DNA from 3 places in the Priestia aryabhattai genome. Region 3 is predicted to be linked to each of the others. Evidence: predicted binding sites of a transcription regulator. Region 3 holds the regulator's gene; each other region holds the start of a gene.
What was found. The regulator Rex, encoded in region 3, represses fermentation and respiration genes when NADH is low (regulators of the CRP and FNR family bind a similar motif). The targets are predictions, from matches to a motif close to TTGTGAAATATTTCACAA.
Positions count from the first base shown of each region.

Region 1: a site for Rex is predicted at 4,342-4,359, ahead of M3225_RS21320 (cytochrome ubiquinol oxidase subunit I). Genes of this name have one in related genera too.
Region 2: a site for Rex is predicted at 2,105-2,122, ahead of M3225_RS24810 (L-lactate dehydrogenase). Genes of this name have one in related genera too.

Region 1 covers NZ_JAMBOQ010000005.1:55,733-66,744, reverse strand. The annotation lists gene cydC (thiol reductant ABC exporter subunit CydC) at 1-141, opposite strand, end outside; gene cydD (thiol reductant ABC exporter subunit CydD) at 141-1,853, opposite strand; gene cydB (cytochrome d ubiquinol oxidase subunit II) at 1,853-2,869, opposite strand; gene M3225_RS21320 (cytochrome ubiquinol oxidase subunit I) at 2,856-4,262, opposite strand; gene M3225_RS21315 (threonine/serine exporter family protein) at 4,563-5,018, opposite strand; gene M3225_RS21310 (threonine/serine exporter family protein) at 5,033-5,794, opposite strand; gene M3225_RS21305 (LacI family DNA-binding transcriptional regulator) at 5,939-6,949, opposite strand; gene M3225_RS21300 (alpha/beta hydrolase) at 7,045-7,821, opposite strand; gene M3225_RS21295 (sugar porter family MFS transporter) at 8,011-9,396, shown strand; gene M3225_RS21290 (glutamate-5-semialdehyde dehydrogenase) at 9,430-10,674, opposite strand; gene proB (glutamate 5-kinase) at 10,671-11,012, opposite strand, start outside.
Region 2 covers NZ_JAMBOQ010000008.1:78,726-89,737, reverse strand. The annotation lists gene M3225_RS24815 (lactate permease LctP family transporter) at 1-1,061, opposite strand, end outside; gene M3225_RS24810 (L-lactate dehydrogenase) at 1,124-2,080, opposite strand; gene M3225_RS24805 (cation diffusion facilitator family transporter) at 2,415-3,290, shown strand; gene M3225_RS24800 (methyl-accepting chemotaxis protein) at 3,431-5,449, shown strand; gene M3225_RS24795 (RluA family pseudouridine synthase) at 5,486-6,397, opposite strand; gene M3225_RS24790 (YhcU family protein) at 6,554-6,946, shown strand; gene M3225_RS24785 (SurA N-terminal domain-containing protein) at 7,351-8,145, shown strand; gene M3225_RS24780 (L,D-transpeptidase) at 8,355-9,104, shown strand; gene M3225_RS24775 (carbon-nitrogen hydrolase family protein) at 9,228-10,766, shown strand; gene M3225_RS24770 (glycerol-3-phosphate responsive antiterminator) at 10,880-11,012, shown strand, end outside.
Region 3 covers NZ_JAMBOQ010000019.1:3,399-14,410, reverse strand. The annotation lists gene M3225_RS28240 (transglutaminase TgpA family protein) at 1-1,221, opposite strand, end outside; gene M3225_RS28235 (DUF58 domain-containing protein) at 1,214-2,407, opposite strand; gene M3225_RS28230 (AAA family ATPase) at 2,419-3,369, opposite strand; gene groL (chaperonin GroEL) at 3,528-5,159, opposite strand; gene groES (co-chaperone GroES) at 5,227-5,511, opposite strand; gene M3225_RS28215 (CPBP family intramembrane glutamic endopeptidase) at 5,811-6,539, shown strand; gene M3225_RS28210 (YdiK family protein) at 6,536-6,763, shown strand; gene tatC (twin-arginine translocase subunit TatC) at 6,789-7,544, opposite strand; gene tatA (twin-arginine translocase TatA/TatE family subunit) at 7,560-7,745, opposite strand; gene M3225_RS28195 (redox-sensing transcriptional repressor Rex) at 7,799-8,437, opposite strand; gene M3225_RS28190 (ABC-F family ATP-binding cassette domain-containing protein) at 8,896-10,830, shown strand.

The DNA of each region.
Region 1 (11,012 bases), on a different contig from region 3:
GGAAGAAGCTGAAATCAAATAACCTGATGTGAACATTAGCGCGCAAGCAGAACCAATCGTTAACAAGCTTAGTACTAAGATAGAAAAGATACGAGATTTATATGTTTTAAAGTAGGGCCATATCCAACTTTTATATTTCATCATACCTCCTCCTCTTCATGTAAAAATTGATAGTAAGCTCCTTTTTTTTGAATCAGTTCTTGATAATTACCGATTTCTGCAACCTTTCCGTCCTCTATTACAACAATTAGGTCCATGTCTTTCATCCAATGCAGACGGTGCGTAGCTAAAATAAATAACTTCTCTTGGAACATCGTTAAAATATCTTGCTTTAATTCATACTCCGTTTCAATATCCACTTGTGCTGTTGGTTCATCAAGCATAATAATAGGGCGGTCGCTTAGAAATGCTCGAGCTAGGGCAATTCTTTGAGCTTGGCCGCCGCTAAGCTGCCGTCCTCCATCCCCTATCATTTCATTTTCCTTATTAGGCATCTGTTGAATCGTAGATAAAAGTCCTGCTTTCGTTAAAGCATCTTCATAATCATATGAGCCGCCTCTATCCTGATAAAATTCAATATTTTCTTTCACTGTTCCATTAAAAATAAATGGATGCTGAGGAATATACGTAATCTGCTGTTGCCAAGCGTCTGAGCGTAAATCGATTGGCATGCCGTTTACTTCAGCAGAGCCTTCTGTAAATTGTACAAATCCACTTAGTATATCAATAAGCGTCGATTTTCCAGCTCCGCTTTTTCCTATGATCCCAATTTTCTTAATTCCTTTAACATGCAGTGACACATCTTCAAGAGAAGGTGGATGCTTTTCGTCATATTTTACGGTGATATGACGTAATTGAAGTTCACTGCTTTCAGTCCAACTAGGAACATCTTCTTTTTTAGCCGACGGTTTTTCAGCCTGCTTCACAATATTGATTAATGCATCTCCAGATTCTTTTCCGTCCAATGTTGCATGGTAATCGTTTCCGACTTCTCGTATCGCTAGGAAGTATTCAGGCGCCAGCAATAAAATCATAAGTGCAGGCTCTAATGTCATCGAACCATTCACCAGCCGCAAACCAAGCATAACAGCCACGATGGCTACAGATAACATCGTAAAGAAATCAAGAGCAAACGTAGATAAAAAAGCAATTCGGAGCGTCCCCATTGTCGCTTTTCGATAACGGTCACTCACTCTTTCAATCGTTTCAGCATGTACCTTACTTTTCCCGAGAAATGTTAAGGTTTCTAACCCTCGAAGCGAATCTACAAAATGATTGGACAGCACATGATATGTCTCCCATTGACTATCTATTTTTTTCTGTGCAGCCAGTCCAAGCAAAATCATAAATAAAATTAAAATTGGCATGGTCACAAGTAAAATAATGCCTGAAAGCCGATCATGATACCAAACGAAAGCGAGCACTAGCCAAGGTGTAACGCTAATGGCGGCCAGTTTAGGTAAAAACAGCTCGAGATAAGCACGAAGCTTCTGTAGGCCTGTTGTGATGAGCGTCACTAAGTTTCCTGTCCCTTCATTTTTGGCAAAGCGCGGTCCTAATGCAAAAATGCTTTTCATTACCGTCAAACGAAGTTCCTGAATCGTTTTGACTCCAAATTGATATGCTGTTTTTTTCACTATAAAACTTATGATCTGACGAACAATAAAGGTAGACAAAAACAATGCGATTGTTTTTGTCTGCGAAGTTAAACTTTCACCATGAAAAAGGGCGGTAATTACTTCGGCAAGCCACTTAGCTTGAAAAATAATGGCTACACTTTGAATAGTAATAAGCCCTATTAACATGGCAAGAACCATTTTTATTCCGTTGTAAACCATTAAACCTCTACCCATTAGTACTCCATATGCTCCTTATGATCTACACGTTTTCTAAAAACGTAGTAGCTCCAAATTTGATAACCTAACACAAAAGGCAGTAACGCAATAGCTGCATAAGACATAATTTTTAAGGAATAATTCCCTGATGCTGCATTATGAATGGTTAAACTATAGCTTTCATTGATTGAACTAACCAACACGGTTGGAAACAACCCTGCAAATATAGAGGAAATTGATAAAATCAAAATTAAGCCAGACATAGCAAATGCCCATCCATCTTTTTTACGTGTAAGGAAAAACCCTGCTAGTAAATACACGAAAATACCGATAAAAAATGTATATAGCATCAAGCGGCTATGATTACTGAATAAATCTGTTTCAAAAAACGTCAGGCCTGAAAAAATAAGAAGCAGCAAGGCATTCACAGGCAAAAGCTTCATAGCGACTTTTCGTGAACGATCTCTAATGTTGTCCATCGTACGGATAGTCGCAAAAATGAGGCCGTGCCATAAGCAAAGCATTGTTAATGTCACGCCGCCTGTTATGGTATATAGGTTAACAATATCCGAAAATCCGGCATTCATTTGCATGTCGCTCTCAACAGGCAGTCCTTTCATTAGCGCTGAAAATAAGATGCCAAAAATGAGCGGTGGAAAAAGACTTCCAAAGAATATAACCCAATCCCACGCATTTTTCCACGCCTGTTTTTCAACTTTTCCTCGAAATTCAAATGCTACACCGCGGCCGATAAGCGAAAGCAAAAGAAGAACAAAAAGAACATATGACCCGCTTAATAGCGTTGCATACCAGTTTGGAAAAGCGGCAAACATAGCACCAATTGCTGAAATTAGCCAAACTTCATTTGCATCCCAAAAAGGACCGATTGTATTAATAAAAGCTCGTCGCTCTAAGTCGTTTCTTCCTAAAAAACGAGACACCATTCCAATACCAAAATCAAAGCCTTCTAAGAAGATAAAACCAACAAACAGAACGGATACTAGCAAATACCAGAATTCATTAAGAGAAAACATTGTATCCCTCCTTTGTAAACGGATCAGTTGATACTACTTTTGTATGTTCTTCGTGATCATGATCTGGACCTTTTTTAATTTCTTTAACAAACAAGAACACCATAATCACAGCTAAAATTAAATAAAAAAACGAAAACGAAACGATAGAGAACAACAATTCACCTGCTGTTACACCAGGAGACACGGCATCTTCGGTTTTCATATAGCCAAATACAACCCAAGGCTGACGGCCAATCTCTGTCATAATCCAACCTGCCGAGCTTCCAAGGAACGGAAAGGCAATGGCAATCGTCATAATACGTAAAAATAGTTTGCTTTCTTGAAGTTTTTTACGAGAAAGCAAGTGCGTGCCCCAAATGCCTAATGCACATAATACGCCACCTAGACCAGCCATAATGCGGAAACTCCAAAACGTTGTCCGAACGGGTGGAATATAATTTCCTTCTCCATATTTCGCCGTATACTGCTCCTGCAGCTCGTTCATTCCAGGAACGGAACCTGAAAACTTCCCGTATGATAAGAAGCTTAATAAATAAGGTATTTTGATTTCACTTGTATTTTTCTTTTCATCAGGTTGAATATTTGCTGTTACCGTCCAGGCTCCTGGACTTCCGCTGTTTTCCCATAATCCTTCACTTGCGGCCATTTTCATCGGCTGTGTTTTAACTAAGTATCCAGCCTGTTCATGCCCAGATAGCGCAATTCCTACACCTGAAACTAACCCTACAATGATAGCAACTTGAAATGATTTTTTGGCAAAAGCCAAATGTTTTTTCTTTAAGAGCATAACGGCACTGACACCCGTAATAAAAAAGGCGCCTGTTGCAAACGAACCTAAAATTGTATGAGGGAATTCAACCCAAAGCTGACCGTTTGTTAACAATTTAAAGAAGTCATTCATTTCTAAACGGCCATTATTTAGCTCCATTCCGACCGGATGCTGCATAAAAGAATTAGCCGTTAAAATAAAGAACGCTGAAAAAATAGTACCTAGACTAACAAGCCAAATACATAGACAGTGCAGCCATTTAGACAAACGATCCCACCCGAAAATCCACAGTCCGAGGAAAGTGGACTCCATAAAAAACGCTAGCAGTGCTTCAATAGCAAGCGGCGCACCGAATACATCTCCTACAAACCGTGAGTACTCTGACCAGTTCATGCCAAACTGAAATTCTTGTAAAATACCTGTTACGACTCCGACAGCAAAGTTAATCAGGAATAAGTGCCCCCAAAACTTTGCCATCTTTTTATACTGTTCATCTTTTTTTACTACGTACATCGTTTCCATGATCGCTACTAAAAAGACAAGGCCTATAGACAGCGGTACAAAGATAAAATGAAACAGCGTCGTTGATGCAAATTGAATACGTGATAGTATGACTGTATCCATCTTCTTTCCCCTTTCATATATAAGAACATTCATCATTTCCATAGATACTTTGCTCATTACTGAGCATCTTTTACTTACATTGTGAAACATTGAGCATAACAATTCGAGAAATATGCTCAATGTTTCACATATATATGTAATTTCTCTCTTTCTATTTACATAGTATAGTCTATTTTCTTAGCTGTGCACGTACATTTTTTGAACGTTTTTAGACTAAAACGTGACTTTCTTGTGACAAAAAAGTGAAGGACCTCTTTATTTTTTCATAAAAAAAGCACGCTCTGATTTGAGCTTGCTTCTCTACGGTCGATATTTTGCTTTGGCATTTAATTTAGATTGACGAATGATTTGGTTAATGACTTCAGAAAATACAATACCAATGGCAATTGAACCTGAAATCATAAAGGCTTTCGCTGCAAGACTAATCGCTTCATTATAGTTATTTTCTACAAAGTTACGCATGGCATCGTATGCTGTTCCTCCTGGAACTAGCGGAATAATACCTGCTACGGTGAAAATAATGATCGGCGTGCGATAAATTTTTGCGTAAATTTGACTAATAATAGCAATAAAGAAGGCCGATACAACGGTGCTTGGAATTTCATCTACGCCATAGAACGTCAGCAAATAGTAAATGAGCCAGCCAACCATTCCGACAAAGCCACTTTTTAATAATGATTCACGTGGAACATTAAAAATGATCCCAAACGCTGCCGAAGCAATAAAACTTGTAATTATCTGCTCTACGATATGCATATGATGCCTCCCTTCTATAGAAGCGTAAATACAATGGCAATACCTGCACCAATAGCGAATGCCGTCAGAAACGCTTCTGCTCCTTTTGATAATCCAGACAGTAAATGTCCCGCCATTAAATCTCGCACTGCATTGGTAATGGATAAGCCAGGAACGAGAGGCATAACGGATCCAATAATAATTTTATCAATTTGTGTGCCCAGTCCTGAAGCGACTAAAAGAGCTGATAAAAGTCCAATAACTAACGAAGCGGTAAACTCAGCAAAAAAGCGAATCGGAATAAGACGGTGGAAATACACCACGGTTAAAAATCCTAGTCCCCCTGAAAACATAGCTGGAATAAAGTCCGTCCATAGACCTTGAAACATGATTAAAAAGCATCCGCTAGAAATGGATGCAGCTACAAGTTGAACCCATAGTGGAAAAGCTACGTTCGTTGCTTCAATTTCTTGTAGCATTTCATACGCTTCCTCCAGGGAAATGTTTCCTTGGCTAATTGTTCTTGAGACGCTATTTACCATGGTTACTTTTTTTAAATCTGTCGTTCGTTCAGAAATACGAATTAACTTCGTTTTCGTCGGTTCTTTCGTTTCCAGTGAAAACATAATCCCTGTTGGCGTCACATAGCTGTGGGATTTTTTTATACCGTAAGACGCTGCAATCCGCATCATTGTGTCTTCTACTCGATACGTTTCTGCTCCGCTTTCTAACATAATTTTACCTGCTAGTAAGCTAACGTCCATAATTTCATATTTATCTAATTTTTGTTGTGTCATCAAATCGCTCCAAACATATTAAAGCTTGGTTTTTTCCCCTACAGCATACAGTGTATAAGAAAGAGAGAAGTAGACGCAATGGTTAATGCAAAAAAGTGTGGACTTTTTGTCTCACACTTTCAGGAATAGTATATACATTCCTTATCAATTCATACGTTTTGTGGTCTTACGCTCTACTAATACAGGTGCCATTTTATACTGTACCTGATCTATTTCTTGCTGATCCTGAATTTGCTGAAGTAAGAGGTTTACTGCTTTTTCAGCCATTTTTTCCATCGGTTGACGAATGGTTGTTAATGGAGGATGCGCTTCACTAGCTTCTGTAATATCATCAAACCCTATAACAGATAAATCTGCTGGAACGTGAAGCCCGTTTTGCCACGCACAGTGGATCACTTTCAGAGCAATGTAATCCGTGGCACAAATAAGCGCAGTTGGTGGCTCTGAATGATGAGCTAGTTCATTTATAAACTGATATAGTTCATCTGAGTTATTCATATCTTCTTTTACAAACTTTGCGTTTGCTGACGGTACATACTGATGAAAAAGAGACAGACGGTGCTCGACCCCGCTTACAGCTTTTCCAACGAACCCTATATTCTTATGACCAAGGTCCGTTAAGTGAGCAACAGCTAATTGCATTCCTACCGCATCATCTACATGTACAATCGGCCAAAGTGCAGAAGAGTCGTCTCCTGTAAGAGAAACGTAAGGCGTTTGATATTGTTTTAATACGTCTACAAACGGATGCTGAGCCGATACATAGTCTAATAAAATGACCCCATCAAACCAATGGTTCATCATAACATTTAATTGACGCTCAGCCGTTGTTTCTTGGTAATCCGTATGTCCAATAAGAACATCCATCCCTCGACTTTGGACTTGTTGCTGTACCTTTTTTAATAGTTCAATTAAAAACGGATCTTTTAAATCTCTAATTAATATCCCGATAATCCCTGTTTTTTGAGCACGCAGAGCTGCCGCAAATGGATTCGTCTGATACCCTAAATACGCTGCAGCTTCGAGTACTTTTTGTTTTGTTTTTTCACTGATTTTAATTTTACCGTCTTTATTGTTGAAGATTCTTGATACCGTAGCTAATGAAACACCCGCTTCTTTTGCTACTTCTGTAATCGTGACTTTTTTTCTCCCCATTCGTACCGACTCCCATTTCCTTTTAGTCTATCGACCAAGTAAACATTTTTCTTTATTATACTACTAGAAGTCGGAACCACCGAAAACTACCTTCCCTACTTTTCACTAAACAGCCACTTTAACACATCTTGAATTTTTTGATCCCAATATGCCCAGTCGTGACTTCCTTTTCCTTCTTCATATGTAAAACAAATAGGCTCTTGCTTACATCGCTCGGAAAAACGTTTATTTTCCTCATATAAAAAATCTTCCGTTCCACAGCATTGATAAATACGCGGAGTCACTTCTCCATAGCGCCGGCGATTTTCAAGCAGCCAGAAAAGATCATCCTCAGGTCTAATAACAGGCGGCATGCCAAAAATCAAAGGATAATCTAAAAACTGAACTTCTCCTCGCTCTCCAAGCCCTTCAACGTCCATCACTCCTGATAAACTGGCGGCTGCAGAAAATTGATGTGGTTTGCGAAGCGCCCATTTTAAAGCGCCGTACCCTCCCATAGAAAGACCAGCTACAAAATTATCTTCTCTTTTTTCCGATAACGGAAAGAATGATCTAGCCAATTGAGGGAGTTCTTCTGTTACAAACGTCCAATACTTCTTTCCATAAGCCATATCTCTATAAAAGCTCCGATCTACATTTGGCATTACAACTGCAAGTCCTAATTCTGATGCGTAGCGTTCAATCGAAGTTCTTCTCATCCATATCGTATGATCATCAGAAAGACCGTGTAATAAATAAAGCGTAGGGTGTTTATCACTTCTTGTATTAGTTTGTAAACCAATTTGAGATTTTGTTTGCTGCGGTATTAGAACGTTCATTGAGGTACTGATTTGCAATACTTCTGAAAAAAAATCACATTGCATAAACGCCATATTTCTCTTCCCCCCTATTTTTTCTTCCCTATTGATTGATAACAGAACGTACATAATTCATATAAAAGTTAAAAAATAGTTTGATTATTTACAATTTTTAGTTTAACATAAAAACATCTTTTGTGAAAACGTTTTACGTGTAACGTTTTTTAATTAAAATAGTGATTGCGATTCAAAGGAGGAATTTATATGGGGATAGTAAAAGTAACTTCTGACGAGTATAAGGAGCAAAAAGGAAATCTATTTTTTGTTATTTTCATTTCATGTGCAGCTGCTTTTGGAGGGTTACTGTATGGCTATGATACAGCCGTCATTTCAGGAGCTATTGGGTTGATGGAAGTTCATTTTAAGCTTAGTCCAACGATGGTAGGTTTTGTTGTATCTAGTCTGCTGCTCGGTGGTGCTGTTGGGGTACTTGCCTCAGGAAAACTGAGTGATCGATTCGGCAGAAAAAGCATCTTACTTTTAGCAGCTTCTTTATTTATCGTATCCGCAATTATGCAAGCGCTATCTTCATCCATCTCTTTTGTGATTATTTCTCGAATTATTGGAGGACTAGGCATTGGCATGGCTTCTGTTCTTTCTATTACCTATATTTCTGAAATAGCCCCTCCTCACATGCGCGGCCGCTTAGGCTCTCTTTATCAATTTGCTGTTGCCGTTGGGATTGTTTCTGTCTATTTTGTAAATGACTACATTTTATCTATTGGAGAAGACGCTTGGCAGAATTCCACAGGATGGCGCTACATTATCGGTGCTTCTGGCATTCCTGCTCTTTTACTTCTTCTTATCCTTTCTCCTGTTCCTGAAAGTCCGAGGTGGCTGGTAAAAGCAAACCGCACTTTAGAAGCTATGGACATTTTAATTAAAATCAATGGTACACACATTGCACGCCAAGAGCTGTATCATATTGAGCAATCGTTAAAAGAAAATCAACCGGCTTCTCTTTCGCTTTTTAAAGAGACAAGTCTTCGAAAAGCGTTGCTTATTGGTATTCTACTTGCAGCATTTCAACAGCTTGTCGGAATCAATGCCATTATTTATTACGCACCGCAAGTTTTTGAGGCAGCTGGAGCTAGAGGAGATTTATCGCTCCTTGTTACGTCTATGATTGGTGTAGCTGCCTTTTTAGGCGTTCTTTGTTCCATATGGCTTATCGACCGGATTGGCCGCAAAGCTTTATTACTTATTGGCACAGCTGGTATGGCCGTTACGCAGCTTCTCGTTTCCTTTGGATTTCATTCACAGGGTACTGAAGGCTTGACTACTAGTTTACTTATTGTTTTTTATTTATTTCTTTTTAATATTTCTATGGGACCCGTTGTATGGGTTGTGATTTCTGAAATTTTTCCTAATCACGCGAGAGGCTATGCAATGTCTATTTCCACCTTTTTCTTGTGGATAGCTAATTGGTTTGTGTCTCAGTTTTTTCCTATTCTTTGGAACAAAGCTGGAGGATCTTTCACATTTTTATCCTTTATGGCTATGTGTATCGCTTCATTTTTGTTTATATGGAAGTGGGTGCCAGAAACAAAAGGAAAGTCACTTGAAGAAATTGAACATATATGGAAATAAAAGAAGCCTGAGCATATGCCTCAGGCTTCTTTTTTATCGAATTTGTCCATCTCCGTAAATAATATATTTTAATGTTGTTAATTCCCTTAATCCCATTGGTCCACGTGCATGAAGCTTTTGTGTACTAATTCCGATTTCTGCCCCGAAACCAAACTCTTCTCCGTCCGTAAACCTCGTCGAAGCATTCACATAAACAGCGGCTGAATTAACGCGCTGTAAAAAACGCTGAGCATGAGCATAATTTGTTGTTACAATCGCTTCAGAGTGATGTGAACTGTGAACATTAATGTGAGAAATCGCTTCATCAATGTCATCTACGATTTTAACCGCCATGATGAAATCTAAATATTCTTTCTTCCAATCCTCATCCCCTGCTGGAACAAGATCTGGAACGATTGTTAGCGCACGTTCATCACCGCGTACTTCTACATCTTTCTCTCGTAGCGCTTGAACAATAATAGGCAAAAATTCACGGGCCGCTCGTTCATGAATAATCAGCTTTTCGGCTGAGTTACACACCGCTGGACGAGACGTTTTTGCATTAATGACAATATTGGCCGCCATGTCACGGTCATATTCTTCATCAACATAAATGTGGCAGTTCCCCGTTCCTGTCTCAATAACAGGAACCGTTGCATTTTTTACCACTGCTTCAATTAAACCAGCACCGCCTCGAGGAATTAATACATCGATATATTTATTTAGTTTCATTAACTCCAGTGCTGTTTCTCTCGACGTATCTTCAATAAGCTGTACGCTGTGCTCAGGCAACCCTGCACTTGCCGCAGCTTGAGATAATACAGAAACAATCGCTTGATTCGAATAAAACGCCTCGCTGCCTCCGCGCAAAATAACCGCATTTCCTGCTTTTAAGCATAAACCTGCTGCATCACATGTAACATTTGGACGCGCTTCATAAATAATCCCTATGACACCAATAGGTACACGCTGCTGTCCAATTTGTAAGCCATTTGGTCGCTTCGCCATAGACAGCACTTCTCCTACTGGATCCGCAAGCGCAGCTACTTGGCGCAGGCCGTCTGCCATTCCATGAATCCGCTCTTCATTTAAAGATAGGCGATCTAACATCGCTTTTGATGTGCCTTTTTGAACGGCTTTTTCTACGTCTAATTCATTTGCTTTTAAAATCGCTTCTTGTTGATCCAATAAAGCAGCCGCCATTTTATAAAGCGCTTGCTGTTTTTGTTCGCTCGTTACATTTCCTAAGAAATAAGAGGCTTCTTTTGCCTGCTTTCCTTTAAGCTGCAATTCACTCATTTCATTACTCCTTCGGCTTGTTTTAAGAATAACGTTCCAATTTCTTGGCCTTCAATAATATCTCGCAGAATACTTGGCTCTTTACCATTTGCTAAGATTAAGCTCACGCCTGCACTTGTAGCTGTTTTAGCAGCGGTAAGCTTTGTGACCATCCCGCCTGTTCCAACATCAGTTCCGCTATCTCCAGCAAAATTCTCAAGTTCCGGTGTAATGCCATCTATTACTTTCATTAATTTAGAGTTAGGGTTTTTTGTGGGATCTGAATCAAAGAAACCGTCAATATCAGATAGAATAACGAGTAAATCTGCGTGAATCAAAACCGAAACAATGGCAGATAA
Region 2 (11,012 bases), on a different contig from region 3:
GTACCTGTTGCTGCAAACACGTCTATTTTTAAGACAGCAGCATAAGGCGTAGGATCCTTTACTAAAGGCGCTACTTTAATCACATAATTGTGTAAAAATGGGACGTTAATAAGCAGGTTCATATGTTCAAGCACCGTTTTGACAAAAGAAAGGCTCCAGGCCGTAACGAGTATCGTTAGTAGAATGAAGGGAGACCACGCTTTTAAAATTTGCTTTGGTGACAGGCTGAAGCTTTTAGCTGCTGCCGGGCTTGTTCGTTTAATATAAAAAGCAAGAGCAAGCAAACTTACAATAGAAGATGTGATATTTGGAAGTTCAGGGCCGATGTATGTAACAGTTAAATACTGTGTCAGTGCATAGGAAATGGCTGTGATGCTCGTTGCTTTCCATACGTCTTTTAATCCTTTTATACCATCCATAATAAAGACAAGTAAAAAAGGGATAACAAAAGAAATAATTGGAAGCTGCGTACCAAGAAAATGAGCAATTTCTTTTGGATCAATGTCAGATACTTGTCCTGCGACAATGACGGGAATCCCCATGGCGCCAAACGCTCCTGAAGCTGTATTAGCAATTAAACATAGCGCAGCTGCTTTTAACGGTTTAAACCCAAGTCCAACTAGAAGCGCTGCTGTAATTGCAATTGGAGCTCCAAATCCCGCTGCACCTTCTAAAAAAGCATTAAAGGAAAAAGCAACAAGCAGCATTTGCAAGCGCGGGTCATCGGTTATTGAAATAATAGATTGTCTGATGGTAGTAAACTGTCCGCTTTTGACAGTTAGTTTGTATAAAAACACCGCTCCGATAATAATATAGCTGATGGGCCAAAGTGCATACAGAAATCCATAGCCAGTGGCTCCTAAGACCATTGAGGTAGGCATACCATAAAAATAAATAGCAATAGTCATAGAAAGAATCACCGTAATACCGGCAGCTATATGTCCTTTTAATTTCAAAAGAGTTAGAGCAATAAAGAAAAAGATGATGGGAATGAGTGCAATTAGTGCAGAAAGCCAAATATTATCTAACGGATTATATACCTGAGTCCACGTCATATTCATACACCTCTACTAAATATTTAAAACAAGGGAGCGGGGGAGTCCCCCGCAAAAATCTTTAGATGTTACACAAAAGCTCTGTCGCGAGTTTGCTTAAGAATGCTAGCAGAGTGCTCGAGCTGCTGCTGTTCGTGAGGAGTTAAATTCAATTCAATAATTTGGCGCACGCCGTTTTTATTAATAGTGGCTGGTACGCCGATATACACATCAGAAATACCGTATTGTCCTTCTAATAAAGCAGATACCGTTAAAATAGAATTCTCATCATCTAAAATAGCCTTGGTGATGCGTACAAGCCCCATCGCAATTCCGTAATAAGTCGCTCCTTTTCGATTAATAATATGGTAAGCCGCATCGCGGGTTTGTTCGAATAGATGCTGCATATCCGGTTCTTTTTCAATAGCGGCAGTATTGATAAAATGTTCGAGCTTCACACCGCCAATTTGCGCATGGCTCCAAACAGGAAATTCCGTATCTCCATGTTCGCCCATAATATAAGCGTGGACGTTGCGAGAATCTACTTCGAAATAGTCGCTTAACAAGTAGCGGAAGCGAGCTGTGTCAAGAATCGTTCCTGAACCAATTACTCGTTCGTTTGGTAACCCTGATACTTTTTGTGTAACGTGTGCGAGAATATCAACTGGATTTGTTGCGACTAAAATGATGCCGTCAAATCCGCTGTTCATAATATCTTTTACAATGCATTCAAAAATTTTAACGTTTTTTTCAACTAGATCTAAGCGTGTTTCCCCTGGAGCTTGATTAGCGCCCGCTGTAATAACAACTAAATCAGCATCGGCACAGTCTTTATAATCTCCCGCCCAGATTTTCATTGGTGTGGCAAATGGCATTCCATGATTGATATCGCGTGCTTCACCTTCTGCTTTTTCTTTGTTCATATCGATTAATACTAATTCATTGGCAATACCTTGATTCACCATTGAAAAAGCATAGCTTGAGCCAACAAAGCCAGTTCCGATTACGGCAACTTTTCGTGTTTTTGGCGTAAATTGTGTTTTCATTTGTATCATCCTTTGAATTTTATTTTGTGATGTTTTTCACAATGTTAGTGTAACAAGAATAAATAACCTCGGCTGTGATAAAAATCACACTTCTTAATAAATAATGAACAATTTCACACTGCGATTTGAAAGAAGAGGTCCTCCTACATGAAATGCCACATTTAGAAAGATCTTAAACGTTTAAAGTGTTGAGTAAAGGCAACTTGTTTTGCAGAAAGCTAAAGAGTTTAACATTCTCTATTTGTATGTTAACAGCCAATAATGTTTCTATAGACCCACACGAAATCCATTTGTTACACTAAGTTTGCTTATTTTGAATAAAGGAGTTGAAGGGATGGAGAACTACTATGAGCAAGCCCAAAAAGGCGCTTGGGTTAGTATCTTATCATATATCTTTTTATCAGCATGTAAACTTATTATTGCGGGTGTCACCGCTTCCTCTGCATTAAAAGCCGACGGTCTTAATAATGTCACAGATATTATTGCATCAATTGCCGTTTTAATCGGTTTAAAAATATCTAAAAAACCTCGCGATAATGATCATCCCTATGGGCATTCCAGAGCGGAACATATCTCTTCACTTATTGCTTCTTTTATTATGATAGTAATCGGACTAGAAGTATTGGTCGATGCGGGCCAGTCACTATTTATGGACAAATCTGAAGCGCCTAATTTACTGGCTGCTTGGGTAGGTCTTGGAGCTGCTGCTGTTATGGGTGGTGTCTATCGATACAATATTAAGCTTGCTAAAAAACTTGATAGCCAGTCTTTATATGCGGTTGCTAAAGATAATTTATCTGATGCACTTGTTAGTATAGGGGCTGTTGTGGGGATTTTTGGCTCACAATTCGGTCTGCCCTGGCTGGATGTGGTAGCTGCTTTTACTGTGGGAATTATTATTTGTAAAACAGCCATCGAGATTTTTAAAGAAGCCGCGCATTCTTTAACGGACGGATTTGATGAAGAAAAGTTAGGGCACTACAAAGAAAGTATCCAGCTTGTAGAAGGTGTAAAAGAAGTAGAAGATGTGAAAGCGCGCAAGCTTGGTAATCAAGTTGTGATTGATGTAACTGTTAAAGTAGATCCTCATTTGAATGTTATCAAAAGCCATGAAATTGCTGATCAAATTGAACATATGATGAACGACGAGCATCAGATTAAAGATACGCTTGTTCATATTGAACCTGATGCATACGAAAAGCAAAAATAAAACCAGCACGTTCTTTTGTTATGAAAGAATGCGCTGGTTTTATTTTGTGGGAATTTAAAATAAATCACAAAAACTTCTTCAAAAATGAAAATGAAAAGCCGTTATTATTAATATAAAGATTTTTGTAGAAGGGTGAGGTAATGAAGAAGTTAAGTGCAAAGCTTGTAGTATTTTTTAGTATTTTGATAGCTATTTTATTATTAGTTGTTTCAGGGGCTGTTTATCAATTTACCAAAACACAAATAGAAAAAGATGTAGAAGTTCAGTCCCAAAGTCAAGTAAAAGAGTTAAAAGAAACGATTCATACGTACTTAGACATGTATAGTCGTTCTTTGCTGATGTATAGTAAAAATGATGTGATCGTTAATTTTGTTAAGCAAGAAGGAGATCAAACAAACCAAGAGAAAAATCCGTATTTTACATGGAATACAGTTCAAAAAGAGTTTACGCAGTTTAAAGAAAAGTATCCTAACTTGGTACTTGAGTACATAGGAACCAAAAATAAAGGAATGTATACTGTTCCTAAACAGGAGTATGGTTCAGACTATGATCCGACTTCAAGAGTTTGGTACGAACAAGCAGTAGAATCACCTGATGAAGTTATTTATACCGATCCGTATGAAGATGCAGCAACAAAAAAGACGGTTGTGACAATTGCAAAGGCTATTTTAGATCCAGATACTCAAAAGGTGTTGGGCGTTATAGCTACTGATTTAGACTTAGACGCATTACAAGCAATTGTAGGCAAAGCAGAAGTAAATCACGGAGGATATGCATTTTTATTTGATCAAAATGGCACCGCACTCGTCCATCCAACAGAAGCTGGAAAAAATTTAATGAATCAGCCATTTACGAAAAAAATGTACGAAGCAGACCGGAATAGAGATTTCATGAAGTATACTTTTCAAGGCCAAGAAAGAGTAATGGCATATGACACTCTTGAAGGGACGAATTGGAAGATAGGAAATGCCTTTATTTATAATGAAATGCTTTCAAGCGCTCATCATTTACTGACTGTGATTGTGTGGATTGCGTTAATTGGTATCTTATTATCAGTGGTGTTAACCATCTTTTTCTCAAGAATCATTACTAATCCGATTCGCCGCTTGAAAAATGAAGTAGCCAAAGTAACAGCTGGCGATTTAACGGTTCAGGTGAAGACGAAATCAAAAGATGAAATTGGTGAGCTTACTCATTTATTTAATGATATGGTAGTTAAAATGAAAACATTGATTGGCACGGTTCAGACGTCTGTTGAGACAGTAAAAACGTCTGTTGAAGACTTGAGTGCCGTATCTGAAGAAGCAACTGCATCCAGTGAGGAAATCGGCCGAGCTATCCATGAGATTGCCAGCGGTGCCACGCAGCAAGCTTCTGACGCTGACTCTACTAATCACAAAACGATGAGTTTATCTTCGCAAATTGAAGAAGTCATTGAACAAAACGCACAGATTAATAAAATGACGATTGAAGCTGTAAGCATCAATGAAAAAGGCTTAAAACAAATGCAGCTGCTTCGCAACCAAACCACCGAATCGTCTCAAACGATTCACGCTGTTCAAACTGTAATGGAAGAGTTAACAAATAAGATGAAAGAAATTGAATCTATTATTTTCACGATTAATAGTATTTCAGATCAGACAAATTTACTTGCATTAAATGCTAGTATTGAAGCAGCTCGTGCAGGAGAACATGGCAAAGGATTTGCGGTAGTAGCTGAAGAGGTGCGAAAACTTGCTGAACAGTCCTCTCAGGCCACTGAACAAGTTCGCCATACGATTGCAGCGATTCAAGGAGAAGTCGCAGCTGCGTGTGAAGAATGCAACCGTACAGAAGAGCTTTCAAAGTCTCAAGACTTTGTGGTAGGAGATACAGAACAAGCTTTTCATGAAATTGCAACCACGATTGAACAAGTGGCGGCGGCTGTCGAATATGTGACAAGCAGCATGGACAGTATCGATGAGCATAAGGAAGACGTGGTAGCGGCAATTCAAAGTATAGCAGCTATTGCACAGCAATCAGCAGCGGGAACTGAAGAAATTACGGCTTCTACAGAAGAACAAATTAGAGCTATTTCTACTGTTTCTCAATCGGCTGAACATCTGCAAGAGATTAGTGAAGAATTGGCGAACTTGATTCGTCAATTTAAAATTCAATAGAAAGAGCGCCAATATTATATTGGCGCTCTTTTATGTTTAATAGGAAAGCAAATTGCTATACGGTAAAAAAACTTGCTGAGTTGGAGGTGCAACAGCTGAAACGCGCTGATGTGTAAATGGATGTATAAAAGAAAGCTTAATGGCATGTAAAGCTTGCTGTTGCTCTTTTAATCTCTTTCCTCCATAAAGCGTATCGCCAAGTAATGGATAGCCGATGTGACTCATATGAACACGAATTTGGTGAGTGCGTCCGGTCTCTAGCGAAAGTTCAATAAGCGTTTCGTTTTTTGCTGTATTGCGTTTTAACACCCGATAAGATGTTTTGGCAACTTGTCCCGTTCTAGATACTCTTCTTCTTGTAGCATGATGACGATCGCGTCCAATGGGTTCATTGACGATTCCTTCCTCTTTTTTTATGATTCCTTGGACGAGGGCAATATAAGTCCGATTAATTTTACGTTCAGCCAGCAGCTGATCAAACACAGAGCTTGCTACAAAATGCTTCGTGAATAAGATAGCACCTGATGTATCGCTGTCCAAACGATGAACGTGTCTAGGCTTTGTTTTGAGGCCTATTTTTTGAAAATAAGCAGCTACAGCATTTAAAAGAGTTTTTTGGTCTTGCTCTGATGAAGGATGAGTATCTAGGTTTATTGGTTTGTTTAAGATTAGTACGTGCTCATCTTCAAACAAAATCTCTATATCAACATTGTAAGGTGTTATTTCATTAGGCTCTGTTTCAAAAAAAGGGAGTGACACTCTATCATTTTCCTTAAGAGTGTTTCTCCATGGGAAAGGTTCACCGTTTATAAGAACATTTTTATTCATCCGAAACTGATGCAACGTTTTTTTAGGAATACGCCATTTCGTTTTTAAATAATCTTCAATCGTTTGACCTGCATCATTTTTTACGATTTTATCTTCTAGCCATTGGCCGTGTATATTCATATTTAATCCCTTCCTTACGTACTAGTAAATATTCTTTAATCTTTAAAAAGAACTTGTAAATAATTAGGAGGAAATAACTACCTGAAGTTCTCGTTTTATGTTTATGTTATGCTAAATAAAGAGACATAAGTTAAGAGAAAAAAGGGGGGGGTAACCATGAAAATTGCCCAAGCAGCTCCGCCAGAAATGGAGAATTACATAGAAGAGTTGACTGAACAGCTTCGCTATGACTTGTTACCTCGGTATGTATCTGTAGATAAGCTTAATCCTGATGAATTATTAAATCCAGATTATTGTCCAGACCATTTATATAATGGCTTACTCGATGAAGCATTGCAAGTCATTAGTAGCCTTCAGACAATAATTGCCGTGATTGAAGCGATTCAACACCGGCCGATTGAAGAAAGCGACTGCGAGCAATTCGAAAAAAATATTGCAATTTTAAAAAAATACGGATTCTTATTTCCTGTTTCTATTGAATGTTTTGCAAAAGAAAACAATTTGGTTACGTATTCGTATGAATCGTTTTATAATTCATACATAAATTGAAAAGAAAAAAGCATGATTATCGCATGCTTTTTTCTTTTTTTAAAATGAATTTTGGATCTCAATTGGATAAAAAAAGAACTTGTGATATCGTTGAACTCGTATAAAGTTCTTATAGAAATATGAAATCGAATACTATCGTTTTTCATATAACGAATAAATTGAAATAATACAGATGTATAACGAACTGTAAATTATGTAAATCATACTAAATAATGTTATGATTAGACAGGTCGTATAAAGAAGAGCATTTATCTTTCATAAGATTACAAAACGTTTCAATCTTATTACATATGTTTAAAATTAGCCTAAATGGTTTCTTTTTACGCCTATATCATATACAATGCCCCCTAGATGATTTTTTCGAATAGCTAATAATCGTTTGGGATTATGAAAGGAGATTAGTCATGAAAAAACTGATGTATACATTGCTCATTGGGTTAGTTGCTGCAGCTTTAACAGCATGCGGTTCAAACGATGATGCAAAGCAATCAAAAAGTGATGATCAAAAAACTGCACAAACTGAGAAGCAAAAAGAGGCTCAGGAAAAGCAAGAAAAGCAAGCAAAAGAAATGCAGAAAAAATTAGATAAACAAAAAGTAGATGACAAAAAAACCGTAGCGGTTGTAAACGGTAAAAAAGTTTCTGGTGAAGAATATAATGCTGCATTATCTTCGTCACAAGCCCAATATCAACAAATGGGACAGGACCCAACATCTAAAGAAGCAGCTAAGCAAGTAAAACAGCAAACAATTGACAATTTAGTAGGTCAAACGCTGCTATTGCAAGAAGCTGAAAACAAAGGGTATAAAGCAACTGATGAAGAAGTAAATAAAAAGTTAAAAGAAACGAAAAAGCAGTTCAAGACAGATAAACAGTTTAAAGCGGCTTTAAAAGATGCAGGATTAACTCAATCACAATTAAAGTCTGAGCTGGCTGACAGCATTAAATATCAGCAGTACGTAGATAAAGATATCCAAACACCAGAAGTAACAGATAAAGAAATTCAAGATTATTATGATCAATTTGCAAAACAAAGCCAAAGTCAAGCAAGCGGCAGTAAAGAACAATCTCAAATGCCAAAACTTGAAGACGTAAAGCCTCAAATTAAGCAGCAGCTTGAACAACAAAAGAAACAAGAAGCATTAGAGAAAAAAGTTGAAGAACTTAAGAAAAATGCAAAAGTTGAAGTGAAGCTTTAAATACAAACGAAACGGCCCTTTAAAGGGCCGTTTTTTGTTATGTACATTTATTGCTTCTTGTCAGTAAAAAGGGGTGTGTGAAAGATTTTATTGTATTTTGACTTATAAGGTAAAAAGTGTTCTGATGGTTTGCCATTCATCCTATACTTTTCTTATATAGATATAAGAGAAATTGGGGGAGTCGATAAATGAAAAAGGTGGCTGTTTTTTTGGTTGGGCTTGTTTTTTTGCTCACAGGGATGGGTCTGACAGGCAATGCTTCTGCGGTGTCAAACCAACTTATTATCATTAACAAATCTACTAACACCCTTGCTTTTTATGATGGAGGAAAATTAGTAAGGACGTTCAAAGTTGCGACAGGGAGGCAGATGAGTTATACACCAGAGGGTACCTTTAGCATTGTGAATAAAATTAAAAACCGCCCTTATTATAAAGACAACATTCGGGGAGGAGATCCTAGGAATCCACTAGGTGATCGCTGGCTAGGATTAAATGCGCGCGGAACATATGGAACGACGTACGCTATTCATGGAAATAATAATCCAAGTTCTATCGGGACCTACGCAAGTTCAGGGTGCATTCGTATGTATGATGAAGAGATACGCTGGCTGTTTGACCACGTTCAAACCGGTACAAAAGTGGTTATTGGTCAATTTCATTCTCAAAGTTTTGATTCAATTGCTGTTAAAAACAAATACAAAGTAAGCAGTGCTCCAGTCGCCCAGAATCTTTGCAAAACGAAAAAGCTCTCAAAAGGTCAAATTGGTTTTGTAACGATTAAATCACCGATGATTTTGTTAAAAGAAGAAAAAGGAAAATGGGTAAAGATTCGTACGTTAAATCGCGGTGAAAGTTATAATGTATATAAAATAGATGGCATTAAAGTCTCTTTAGGACCAGGATTTATTGAAAATTATCCCAATAAAAAAACATCTATAAAATTAGATATTTGCAAATAGAAAATACCGTTCATATAGCTGACTATATGAACGGTATTTTTTGAATTTTTAATAATGTTTATTATAATAAAAAACAGGGAAACTAATTGCCTAATGAAGAGAGAGAAAGGGTTGTTTTAGCGTATGTCTACAATAGATTTATCAAAATTCGAGAAAAAAATGATTATTCGTAACATCAAACCGGACGATATAGATGAAATTTTAGCACTTCAAAAGCTATCATTCCCCGGAATGGATCCGTGGAAAAAAGAACAGCTTGAAAGTCATCTGGCCATTTTTCCAGAAGGACAAATATGTGCAGAATACGATGGGGAAATTATCGGATCTTGTTCAAGCTTGATTGTGAACTTTGATGAGTACGATGATCAGCATACGTGGGACGATATTACAGACGAAGGATACATTACAAATCATAACCCGGAAGGCTACAATCTGTACGGAATTGAAGTAATGGTTCATCCAAAGTATCGCGGCATGAAAATAGGACGCCGCTTATATGAAGCGCGTAAAGATTTAGCACGTGAATTGAACCTGAAAAGTATCATCATCGGAGGAAGAATTCCGAATTACCATAAGCATTCAGCTGAAATGTCGCCTAGAGAGTATGTAGAGCAAGTTATTCATCATAAAATTTATGATCCAGTGCTATCTTTTCAGCTAATGAACGGATTTACGCTAATGCGGATAAACCCTGGTTATCTTCCTGATGATCTAGCTTCTAATAAGTATGCAACGTTGATGGAATGGAACAATGTAGATTACGTTCGCCGTTCAAAACGCCATTTTAAAACGTCATTCCCAGTGCGTATTTGTGTTGTTCAGTATATGATGAAACAGATCAATTCATTTGAAGAGTTTGCAACACAGGTAGAATATTATACAGATGTTGCTTATGACGCAAAAGCGGACTTCTGCGTATTCCCGGAAATTTTCACAACTCAGCTAATGTCTTTCTTGAATGAAAAGATTCCAAGCAAAGCGGTTCAGCGCGTAGCAGAATATACAGAAGAGTACATTGAGCTATTCACTAACTTAGCGGTTAAATATAACGTAAATATTATTGGAGGATCCCACTTCGTCGAAGAAGATAATGGAGATATCTTTAATATTGCCTATCTATTCCGCCGAGATGGAACAATTGAAAAGCAGTATAAAGTGCATATTACACCTAATGAAAGAAAATGGTGGGGAATTAGCCCAGGAGATAAAGTCGAAGTGTTTGATACAGATTGCGGTAAAATTGCGATCCAAATTTGCTATGACATTGAATTTCCGGAGCTTGCTCGTATTGCTACAGATAAAGGTGCAAATATTATTTTTACGCCATTCTGTACGGAAGACCGTCAAGGCTATCTGCGCGTAAGATACTGCTCTCAGGCGCGTGCGATCGAAAACCAAATTTATACGGTTATCGCAGGTACAGTTGGAAACCTGCCTGAAACAGAAAACATGGATATTCAGTATGCTCAGTCTGCTATTTTTGCACCGTCTGACTTTGAATTTGCACGAGACGGCATTGTAGGAGAATGTAACCCTAATATTGAAATGGTGGTTATTGGAGATGTAGATTTAGAAATTCTTCGTCGCCAGCGTCAATCAGGAACGGTTCGTCAATTAAAAGACCGACGCCATGACGTTTACAATATTAAATATAAAAAATAAAGTAGTTTCTAGAAACATCATGCAAATGCATGGTGTTTTTTATTTCAACTTTTGCCATAATAAAAACTATTACAATGAATTTTGTGGACTAACCATGGAAAAGAGGGGAAAACATGAGTTTTCATGGACAATCGGTATTACCCGCTGTTCGAGATATGAAGCAATTGGAAAAGTTTTTAGTAAGTAATTATGACTACGGAGTTCTTTTAGACAATCAAGTGGGCATGCTAAAAGGAATTATGAGAG
Region 3 (11,012 bases):
TTCGTTATTATTCTCTAGACTCTCTGGCTTTTTCTCCTCTGCTTGCTGAAGAAGCCCAATATCAAACAGAGGATACTTATACGTCAGCTCATACGATTGAACAGTAACAAGTTTATCATTTTGATAAGGATATAATTTTTCATTTGTCGGTGTAACATCGGTTTGAATGCCATTTTTCAAGGTTAGAGATAGCAGTTGAGGAACGTGCATAAGATGAACAGAAGGCTGCGAATAGGTAACTTCTGCTTTTCTTACTTGTCCTGCTACACTTGAGTCATATTGAGGGAGTAAGTTTTCATTTCCTTTGAAAGGCACTTTCTGTTCCTCTTTAGACAGCTCCCACCCCTTACCTGTATAAACATCCTTCGTTTCAATACGCCAATAGTGCTCATCCTCTACTTTGGCTGTAAATACAACCGTATCATCATTTACAAAAGATCCACCCAATTTAGAATCATCCATATCATAGCCAATTCGTTGACCGCTTGCAGATTCTCCCTGCCCTTGATTTGTTGTGTGCGCTGCAATAAAAGGTACAGGATCCGGCCACTGCGGCCCTGGTTTAGGAGCGAGATAAGCCAGCACAATGACGATAGCTAAAAAGCTGCCTAAAAAAAGAAACGATCGTTTTCTATTTTCTAAACGCTCAGTGCTCGCAGCTTTTATGCGTTCAGGATTTATGCGAAGCATTGCTACTAATAAAAATCCTATAATCGTTACGCGAATAATAGCAGCTCCGGCATCGTAAGTAGAGAATGTATCCAACACGGTAATGTACAAAATGGTTAAGAAGAAAAAGAAGAAAATTCTTTTTTGATAAAAGATCCAGTATCGAATTAAATAAGCCATAATCCACAGCAGCACAAAAAACAAGGTGCTCCTCATTTCAAATGATAAATTGGCTATATTCCACTCCATGATACTTTGTACATCTGACTGAAGAATTTCCAGCAGTCTCGGAAGCCATTCCGAAGAAAAGAAAGCCCCTTGGAAATAGAGGTTGTGAAGTGAAAACAAAATAAACAACATGCTTCCTAACGTCATCACAATAAACGGCAATCGAAACGTTAAGCCCAAAAAACAGTAAGCAACAAACAAAATAAAGTAATGAATTTGATTCGTATCAGTGACTTCATTTAAAGGGAGCAGCCATTCCACTAATAAAAAGAAAGCTCCCGCGTACAATAAGATGTTTTTTACATACCAAGCTGATTTATTCACTTATTTCCGCCCTCACTTCCTTAGATGATAGAGGGAGATGAATATTAACGACTTCAATCGTTAAAGCAGAAGATTGTATTCCATTTACAATAATTGTCTCTTCATCACTAAGCCCTGCCCCTTCATCTTTAACGACAATTAGTGATGCCTTAGCATGAGGTCTCAGCTTAGATTGAATATGCCCAATAAGAGTCCCTGTAACTTGACTGACAATTACCATAAAAGAATGCTGCTTTTGAATGGCAATGTTCTTAACTTCTACTTCGAATGTTCGATTGCTAATAGGCTTTGCACGTGCTAAGTGATGCAACAGGTTATCAGACTCATTTTGTTCAGAGATTTTCTGCGAAAAAAGAGCATCTCCAGCTAAAAGAAAATCGACTTTTTTACGTTTGATTTCTTCATGAATGAGCATAGATGCCAGAAAGCTCATTCGCTCTTCAAAATATAGAGAGGTCATAACATCTGCAATGATAATCATACTTCGTTCATGATAGTGACCGAACTCTTTAGAAATCAACGTAGCTTTACGAGCCGTCGCCTTCCAATCGATAGATCCTAATCGGTCACCGGGCTGATACTCTCTAATACCTGTCACTAACGTGGTAGATTGATTTCCCGTCGAAACTTCATTTTTCCCTTCTTCTATTCCTGCTAAAAGAAACGGGATATCTATCTCATAAATCTGAGGATAAACGATAAACCGCTGCTTCAGTGGATAATACGCCTTCTTTTTTACAATTCCTAATAAATCACTAATTTCAATCGAAACGGTAAAAAATTCATATTCTCCTCTTTCTACAAAAGATTTTTCGTACGGAATAACAACGTTTCGCTCAAAAAGCGGATAAATCGTTCTTTCTTCTTGATCTAAAATGTTGCTCTCTTCTTTCACTGCTGCCATATAAACAGGAAAAGCCGAAGGGCGTGTAATGTGAATGTCATACGAAAGATAATCTCCAGCGAATCGAGGCTTTAGCTTCATCTCACGAGTAACATTCCACTTCTTCAACGGATAAAGCAAAACAGCTACCGCATATAACCCAAAAGGTAAGAAGCTATAAAATAAAAACCAGCTGACAAAACCTCCTTGAAACATGGCGTAAGAAAACGTAGCAGCAAAGATGCAGAATAAAACAAACCACTCTCTACCTTTATTCCATATTACTTTTATATACTGTTTCATAAAGTATCCTCTTACCTTTTAACAGGTACTTTCGTATCAGCCATAATTTGCTTCATCACATCACTCGGTGTTAAGCCGCTGTACTGAGTATCAGGTCTTAGAGTTAGTCGATGTGCACACACATACGAAGCAAGCTCTTGAACATCATCAGGAATACAGTAATCTCTTCCCTTTACTAACGCATATGCTTGAACGGCCTTCATAAAGGAAACTGTTCCACGAGGACTGATACCTAACGAAACATGTGGATGAGAGCGCGTTTTACGAATGATTTCAATGATATAGTATTTGATTGTATCATCTACATAAATACTGCTTACCGCTTTTTGAGCCTGTACTAATTCTGGAATGCTCATGACGGGTTTGACATCTTCAAGATTGATTTGGGTGGATACGCCATTTAAAATTTGAAGCTCCTCTTCTTGCGTAGGATACCCCATGCTTAATTTAAATAAAAAACGATCCAGCTGCGCTTCCGGCAAATGATAGGTTCCATCAAAATCAACAGGATTTTGAGTAGCCATCACAAAAAAAGGCGCTGGAATTTCTCGAGTGATACCATCGGTTGTTACATGATGCTCAGCCATTGCTTCTAAAAGCGCCGACTGTGTTTTAGGAGAAGTCCTGTTAATCTCATCAGCGAGTACAATATGGCTCATGATAGGGCCTGGACGAAAATGAAATTCCATGTCCTTGGGACTGTAAATAGAAACACCTGTTACATCGGATGGCAGTAAATCAGGCGTGAATTGAATTCGTTTAAATTCCGCATCAATCGATTTGGCCAGTGCTTTCACTAGCATCGTTTTTCCCACACCCGGCACATCTTCAAGCAAAATATGCCCCTCCGCAAGCAAAGCAACTAAACTCAACGTAGATACCTGACGTTTTCCAATCACAATTTGATCGATGTTCTCTAATACTTGGTTTAATTTACTATTAATATGATCCAGCTGAATCAACGAAGCTCCCCCTTAAAACTCAGTTAAGCCTTGAGTTTAGTAAGTTTTCCAATAAACATAGTACTATCTTAACAAATTTTAAAAAAATCTGAAAATATTAACGCACACAAAAAAGCGACCAAGTGAGTACTTGGTCGCTTTTTTAGGTAGGGCAGTGATTACATCATGCCGCCCATTCCACCCATGCCGCCCATGTCAGGCATTGCAGGTGCTGAATTTTCTTCTGGCTTGTCAGCAACAACTGCTTCAGTTGTTAAGAACATAGCCGCTACAGAAGAAGCATTTTGAAGAGCTGAACGCGTTACTTTTGTTGGGTCAACGATACCAGTGTCTAGCATATTTACCCACTCGCCAGTTGCAGCGTTGAATCCAGTTCCAACTGCTTCGCCTTTTAGACGCTCAACGATTACTGATCCTTCTAAACCAGCATTGTGAGCGATTTGACGTACAGGCTCTTCAATCGCACGTAATACGATGTTGATACCTGTAGCAGTGTCACCGTCAGCTTCAATGCTTGCTACTTTATTATAGATATTTACTAATGCAGTACCGCCACCAGCTACGATACCTTCTTCAACCGCAGCACGCGTAGAGTTTAATGCATCTTCAATACGTAGTTTACGTTCTTTTAACTCAGTTTCAGTTGCCGCACCAACTTTAATTACAGCTACGCCACCAGCAAGTTTTGCTAAGCGCTCTTGTAATTTTTCACGGTCAAACTCTGAAGTTGTTTCTTCAAGCTGAGCTTTGATTTGGTTTACGCGTGCTAGGATATCTTCTGCGTTTCCTGCACCGTTTACAACTGTTGTATTTTCTTTTGTTACAACAATTTTAGAAGCGCGACCTAGTTGATCGATGCTTGCAGTTTTCAAGTCAAGACCAAGCTCTTCAGTGATTACTTCTCCGCCTGTTAGGATAGCAACGTCTTGTAGCATTGCTTTACGACGATCACCAAAACCAGGAGCTTTAACTGCTACAGCTGTGAATGTACCGCGAAGTTTGTTCACAACTAATGTTGCTAGAGCTTCACCTTCTACGTCTTCAGCAATGATTAATAGAGGCTTGCCTTGTTGAACAACTTGCTCTAATACCGGTAAGATTTCTTGAATGTTACCGATTTTTTTGTCTGTGATTAAGATGTATGGATCATCTAATACAGCTTCCATTTTATCTGAATCAGTTACCATGTAAGGAGACGCATATCCACGGTCAAACTGCATACCTTCTACAACTTCTAATTCAGTTGTGAAACCTTTTGATTCTTCAAGTGTGATAACGCCGTCGTTACCAACGCGCTCCATTGCTTCAGCGATTAGTTGACCTACTTCTTCGTCAGCTGCTGAGATAGCCGCTACTTGAGCAATTGAATCTTTACCTTGAATTGGCTTAGAAATTGCTTTTAGTTCTTCAACCGCTACAGCTACTGCCTTTTCCATACCTTTACGGATACCCATTGGGTTAGCGCCAGCCGTTACGTTTTTAAGACCTTCTCTAATCATTGCTTGTGCTAAAACTGTCGCAGTAGTTGTACCGTCACCAGCAACGTCGTTTGTTTTGCTAGCAACTTCAGCTACTAATTTAGCACCCATATTTTCAAATGCATCTTCTAATTCGATTTCTTTTGCAATTGTTACACCGTCATTTGTAATAAGCGGTGAACCGAACTTCTTTTCTAATACAACGTTACGACCTTTTGGTCCAAGCGTTACTTTTACCGCATTTGCTAATGTATCTACACCACGTAGCATTGCGCGACGTGCTTCTTCGCTAAATTTAATGTCTTTTGCCATGTTCTTTGACCTCCTCAAGATGTTCTTAATAATCTATTTTTTACGTATGATAAGTTTGTGGTTAAAATTAGCCGATTACAGCTAAAATGTCGCTTTCGCGTAAAATTAAGTATTCAGTACCTTCATATTTCACTTCAGTACCCGCATATTTTGAGAAGATGATACGATCGCCTGCAGCTACTTCTAAAGCTACACGCTCACCGCTTTCTAATACTCGGCCAGTACCAACAGCAACAATTTTACCCTCTTGCGGTTTTTCTTTTGCACTGTCCGGTAATACGATACCGCTTGCTGTTTTTTCCTCAGATTTTACAAGTTCAATCACTACGCGATCACCTAATGGCTTTAACAAGTGAAACAACCTCCTCAAATAATATGTTTGCATTTTTATTAGCACTCAACCTCAACGAGTGCTAACACAATTATTATATTAAAACAAAGTGGGTTTTTTTTGCAAGTATTAAACAAAAAAAATTTAAAATTTACGAAAACTACATATAATAGCCTTAGATTTCGACGATTTTGAGAAATAAAGCATTCTTTTCTCTGTTCAATAATATGTATGTTACAATACGAGCAAGAAGAAATTACTAACTTTACAGTACTTCTTCGACATATATACATAAAAACCTTTTAAAGGAGTATAGAAGATTGGAAAAACGTTATTGGTATGTTATCCTCACCTACATCCTTATGCAGTTTTCAGGAGTTGTTGGTATACCGCTGTTAAAGTTAACAGGAATGTTTGATCAATATCCAGTTCGGACAGCGAATGTCATGCTTTTGACTTATTGGACCATCATTAGCTTTATCCTTGGTTTACTTATTGTCTTACTGCTGCTGCGCCGTGACATGTCCATGCGTATTGAACATGCTGGAAAAACGATTGCTGTTGTCTGGTCAGTCCTTGGTGTGTTTCTGGCTATGGCTGGTCAAGCTGTAGCAGGTATGGTTGAGCACGCTCTTGGCATTACTCAAGTATCTGAAAACACACAAAATATTGTTAATCTTGTTAAAGCAACACCTTTCCTAATTGTGGTTACCTCTGTTATTGGACCAATTCTAGAAGAGATTATTTTCCGAAAAATTATTTTCGGCTCTCTTCACAAACGATACAATTTCTTTATCTCTGCATTTATTAGTTCCCTTATTTTCGCTGCGGTACACTGGGATTTCAAACATTTACTCGTGTATACAGCCATGGGATTTGTATTTGCATTCCTTTATGCAAGAACGAAACTAATTGTTGTACCTATTATTGCTCATGTGTTGATGAACACAATCGTAATTTTATCTCAAACTGTCTTTTTAGATAAAATTACAGAAATGCAAAAACAAGCAGAACAAATGCAGTTTATTTTTGGAGGCATGTTTTTATGAAGAATATCCCTTTAACACGAGGGTTTATTTATATTATTATGGGGATTTTATTTACCTACCTGGCTATTCAAAATGCTCAGGAAACCGTTTGGAATTTCCCCACAATCTTATTTGCACTCGTAGCCGCATTCGATTTCAGATTTGCCGTTCGCATCTTTATCTTGCACTATAAAATTAAAAAGTTGCAGCAGCAATATAAAAACCAAGATGATTCATCTAAATAAAAAAACCACTGTTTCAGTGGTTTTTTTACATACTTACATCTTCTCGTTCCTGCTCTGCCCTTGCCTTTAGCACTTTGCGATACGAAATGCGGGAAATAATGATGCTAATTTCATACAAAATTAAGAGCGGCACTGTCACCATCATATGCGAAAGCAATTCCGGTGGTGTAATGAGCGCAGCAATAACTAGCAGTACAAAATAGGCATACTTTCGAATTTGAGATAAAAACATAGGTGTTATAATTCCTAATCGCGTCAAAAACATAACGACGACAGGAAGCTGAAACAACAAGCCAAATGGCAGTGTAAGCTGCATTAAAAAAGAAAAGTATTCATTAATGCCAATCACTTGGTTTACATTCAGCTCATCAGAAACGCGCGTCATAAAATCGACGACAAATGGAAACAACACAAAATAAGAAAAAGAGACGCCGCCAATAAAGAGAAAAATGGAAACAGGAATATATCCAAGCGTTACCTTACGCTCTTTTTCATATAAACCAGGACTAATAAATGCCCAAAGTTGATACAGTGCAACAGGAGCTGCAAGTACACAGCCGATAATAACAGCAAATTGCATATAAATCTTGACTGGATCTGTTAACCTAAATGCATTCATCGTTAAATTTTTTGCCTCATCAGCATGCTGTAAATAGACAATTACCTTATCCGCTATGAAAAAGCCGACGACTGTGGCAATGACAAAGAAAAATAAAACAATTAAAATGCGTTTTCGCAGCTCTCCTATATGATCATATATTGACATTTCTTGTTCGGTCATAATATGATCACCCTTTTACTCTTTGTCATCTACTTGACGTTGTTTATCTTTTTCACAATCCTCGGACACACCGCTAGCGGCATGCTTAAACTCTCTAAGCGTTTGGCCCACTGATCTTCCTAGCTCCGGTAACCGTTTCGGTCCAAAAATCAGCAGTGCTACAATAGCAATAATAATCCAACTGCCTACTCCAATCCCCATATTCCCACTCTCCTTATTAATTTAGACTTAAGGAAATCGTAACACAGTCCATCCTATTCAACAGGATAATTTTTCAAAAAATAGACAAGCGACTGTAATTCCACAGCAAGATCAATATGATGCAGTCGAATCTCATCGGGTACGTTTAAGCGTGCAGGAGTGAAGTTTAAAATTCCTTTAATTCCACAGTTCACTAAACGATCGGTAATTTGCTGAGCAACAGTCGCAGGCACGGTTAAAATCGCTACTGAGATATCATCACTCATGTAATCTTCTAATTGGTCAAGATGATAGACCGGCACGTCGCCTACTTTCGTACCGACTTTATCTTCTATCACATCAAAAGCGCACTCAATTTTCGTGTTATTATTTTTAATAAAATTATAATTTAAAAAGGCTGTTCCTAGATTCCCTACACCAATCAATGCTACTTTTGTTACTTCGTCTTGGTCTAACGTTTTACGAAAAAATGTAAGTAAATAATTCACATTATAGCCGTATCCTTTTTTTCCTAATGCACCAAAGTAAGAAAAGTCCCGACGAATAGTAGCAGAATCAACTTTCACTGCTTCACTTAATTCCGCTGACGACACACGTTGTTTACCAGAAGCATGCAAATTTTTTATAAAACGATAATAAAGCGGCAATCGTTTAGCCGTTGCTTGTGGTATTTTTAATTGTTCAGTGTTCACGTTGTACCCCCTCAGTTCATGTATGTCATTACTAATATTTTCAAGTTATATTGCATTACCTTTCACAAAGCATCGAACGCTTTGAGGTAGCGCTTCCAATTCTCTCTCTTTTCTCTTGTTATATATATACTCCGTTTCACACCTTGATGGCTTTTGTCTATCCAGCACTACTTAAAGTCGGTAGCTAGAACCAAGCAATTAGCCCTTCAAAGGAGCCGTTTGTTAGTCATGACGGATTTTCTACATCAATCATATATAAGCTCAGAGATGCACTTATCTCTTATTTTAACATAGTATCCTGTATAAAATGTGCAGGTAAACTCATTTTATTTCATGAATCAAAACATTCTCTTCATCATTTGTTCTTGTCTCTCTACAAATTACAAACGCTTGTAGTAAGAACTTGTAGTTAAAAATATGTTAAAATACACTATGGATATACTACTAGAGGTGAAAAAATGATTATTCTACAATTGAACGGTATTACAAAATACTATGGAGCAGAACCCATTTTATCGAATATAAAGTTAGAAGTACAATCAAAAGACCGCATTGCCCTAGTGGGACGAAACGGTGCTGGTAAATCAACTTTATTAAAAATTATTGCTGAGCAACTTTCTTATGACAGCGGAGAAATTATTAAACCTAAAGGTGTTTCCATTGATTATATGGGACAAGATACAGTTCTTGAGTCAACACTCTCCATATGGGAAGAAATGATGACTGTCTTTGCTCCGTTAAAGAAGATGGAAAAAGAATTACGTACGCTTGAAACGAAGATGGGTGATCCAGACATTTTTAATGATTCAGTTCAATACGAAAAACTAACCAAAGAGTACGATCAGCTTCAAGTAACGTTTAAAGATTTAGGCGGCTATCAATATGAAGCGGATACAAGATCTATTCTTCACGGTTTCCGTTTTTCAAACTTTGACTATAGCACCCCTATTTCTTCCTTGAGCGGTGGACAAAAAACACGCTTGGCTCTTGCAAAACTGCTTTTAACAAAGCCTGATTTGCTTATTTTGGATGAGCCTACCAACCACTTAGATATTGAAACTTTAGCATGGCTGGAGCAGTTTCTGCAAGGGTATGAAGGAGCTATTTTAATCGTTTCACACGATCGTTACTTCCTTGATAAAGTCGTAAATCAAGTGTATGAAGTCATACAAAAAACAACGGTGAAGTACACGGGCAACTACTCTAAATACCTTGTACAAAAAGCAGAGCGATATGAAAAAGAATTGCGTCAGTACGAAAAGCAGCAGGATGAGGTCGCAAAACTGAATGATTTTATTCAGCGAAACATCGCCCGCGCATCGACTACAAAACGTGCGCAAAGCAGACGTAAACAGCTCGATCGAATGGAGTTAATAAATCGACCCAACGAAGGTGAAAAATCAGCTAGTTTTTCGTTTGAAATTGAGCGTCAAAGCGGAAATGAAGTCTTAAATCTCGAAAACGTGTCCATAGGATATGATGAACACAAATATGTCGTCCAGCAGGCAAACCTTCGCATTAAAAAAGGAGAAAGCCTTGCGTTGGTTGGTCCTAATGGAGTTGGAAAATCTACTTTATTAAAAGGTATTGTGGATAAACTCAGCTTCAAGACTGGAATCATTTCCTTTGGCTCAAATGTAATGGTTGGTTATTACGACCAAGAGCAAGCTAATTTAACGTCTAATAAAACCGTTTTAAATGAACTTTGGGATGACTACCCAGCCAAACCTGAAAAAGAAATTCGTACAGCGCTTGGAAATTTTCTGTTTTCAGGTGATGATGTACTGAAAATCGTTTCGACGCTTAGCGGTGGTGAAAAAGCACGTTTGGCTCTTGCGAAGCTTATGCTGCAAAAAGCTAATTTCTTAATTTTAGATGAACCTACTAACCATCTTGATTTAGATAGCAAACAAGTACTCGAGAATGCGTTAATTGATTACCCAGGGACTCTATTATTTGTTTCACATGACCGCTACTTTATTAATCGTATTGCAAACAAAATAGCAGAGCTATCTCCTGAAGGAGTAGAAGAATTTCTTGGAGATTATGACTATTATGTAGAAAAGAAAGCAGAAATAGAGGAAATCAAAGAATTAGAAAAGCTAAAAGCAAACGAAGAACGTACGGTAAAAGTAGATAAACAGTCCTATAAACAAGATAAAGAACAAAAGAAATTGATGAGGCAGCGAACGCGCCGCATTGAAGAAATTGAAACTGAAATAAACAAATTAGAAGCCGCACAAGCGGAGAATGAAGAGCTTCTTTGTGCCCCTGAAATTTATCAAAACCACCAAGAAGTATCAAGATTAAACGGTGAAAATGAAAAAATTTCTTCACAGTTATCCACATTAATGGAAGAGTGGGAAGAACTACAGCTGCTTCTAGAAGAATAGCCTATATTTTTTCGTATCTATTCATGCTATTTACTTGTTCATGCGCTTTAGGACAAGCTTTATCCACTCTGTGAATAAATAGTGTATATCTGTCTGATTTTCATAATTAAAACTTGTTGATAACGGGTCCGTGTACTAAGTACACGGACTTTTCCACATAATTATCCACAGCCAATTCTAAA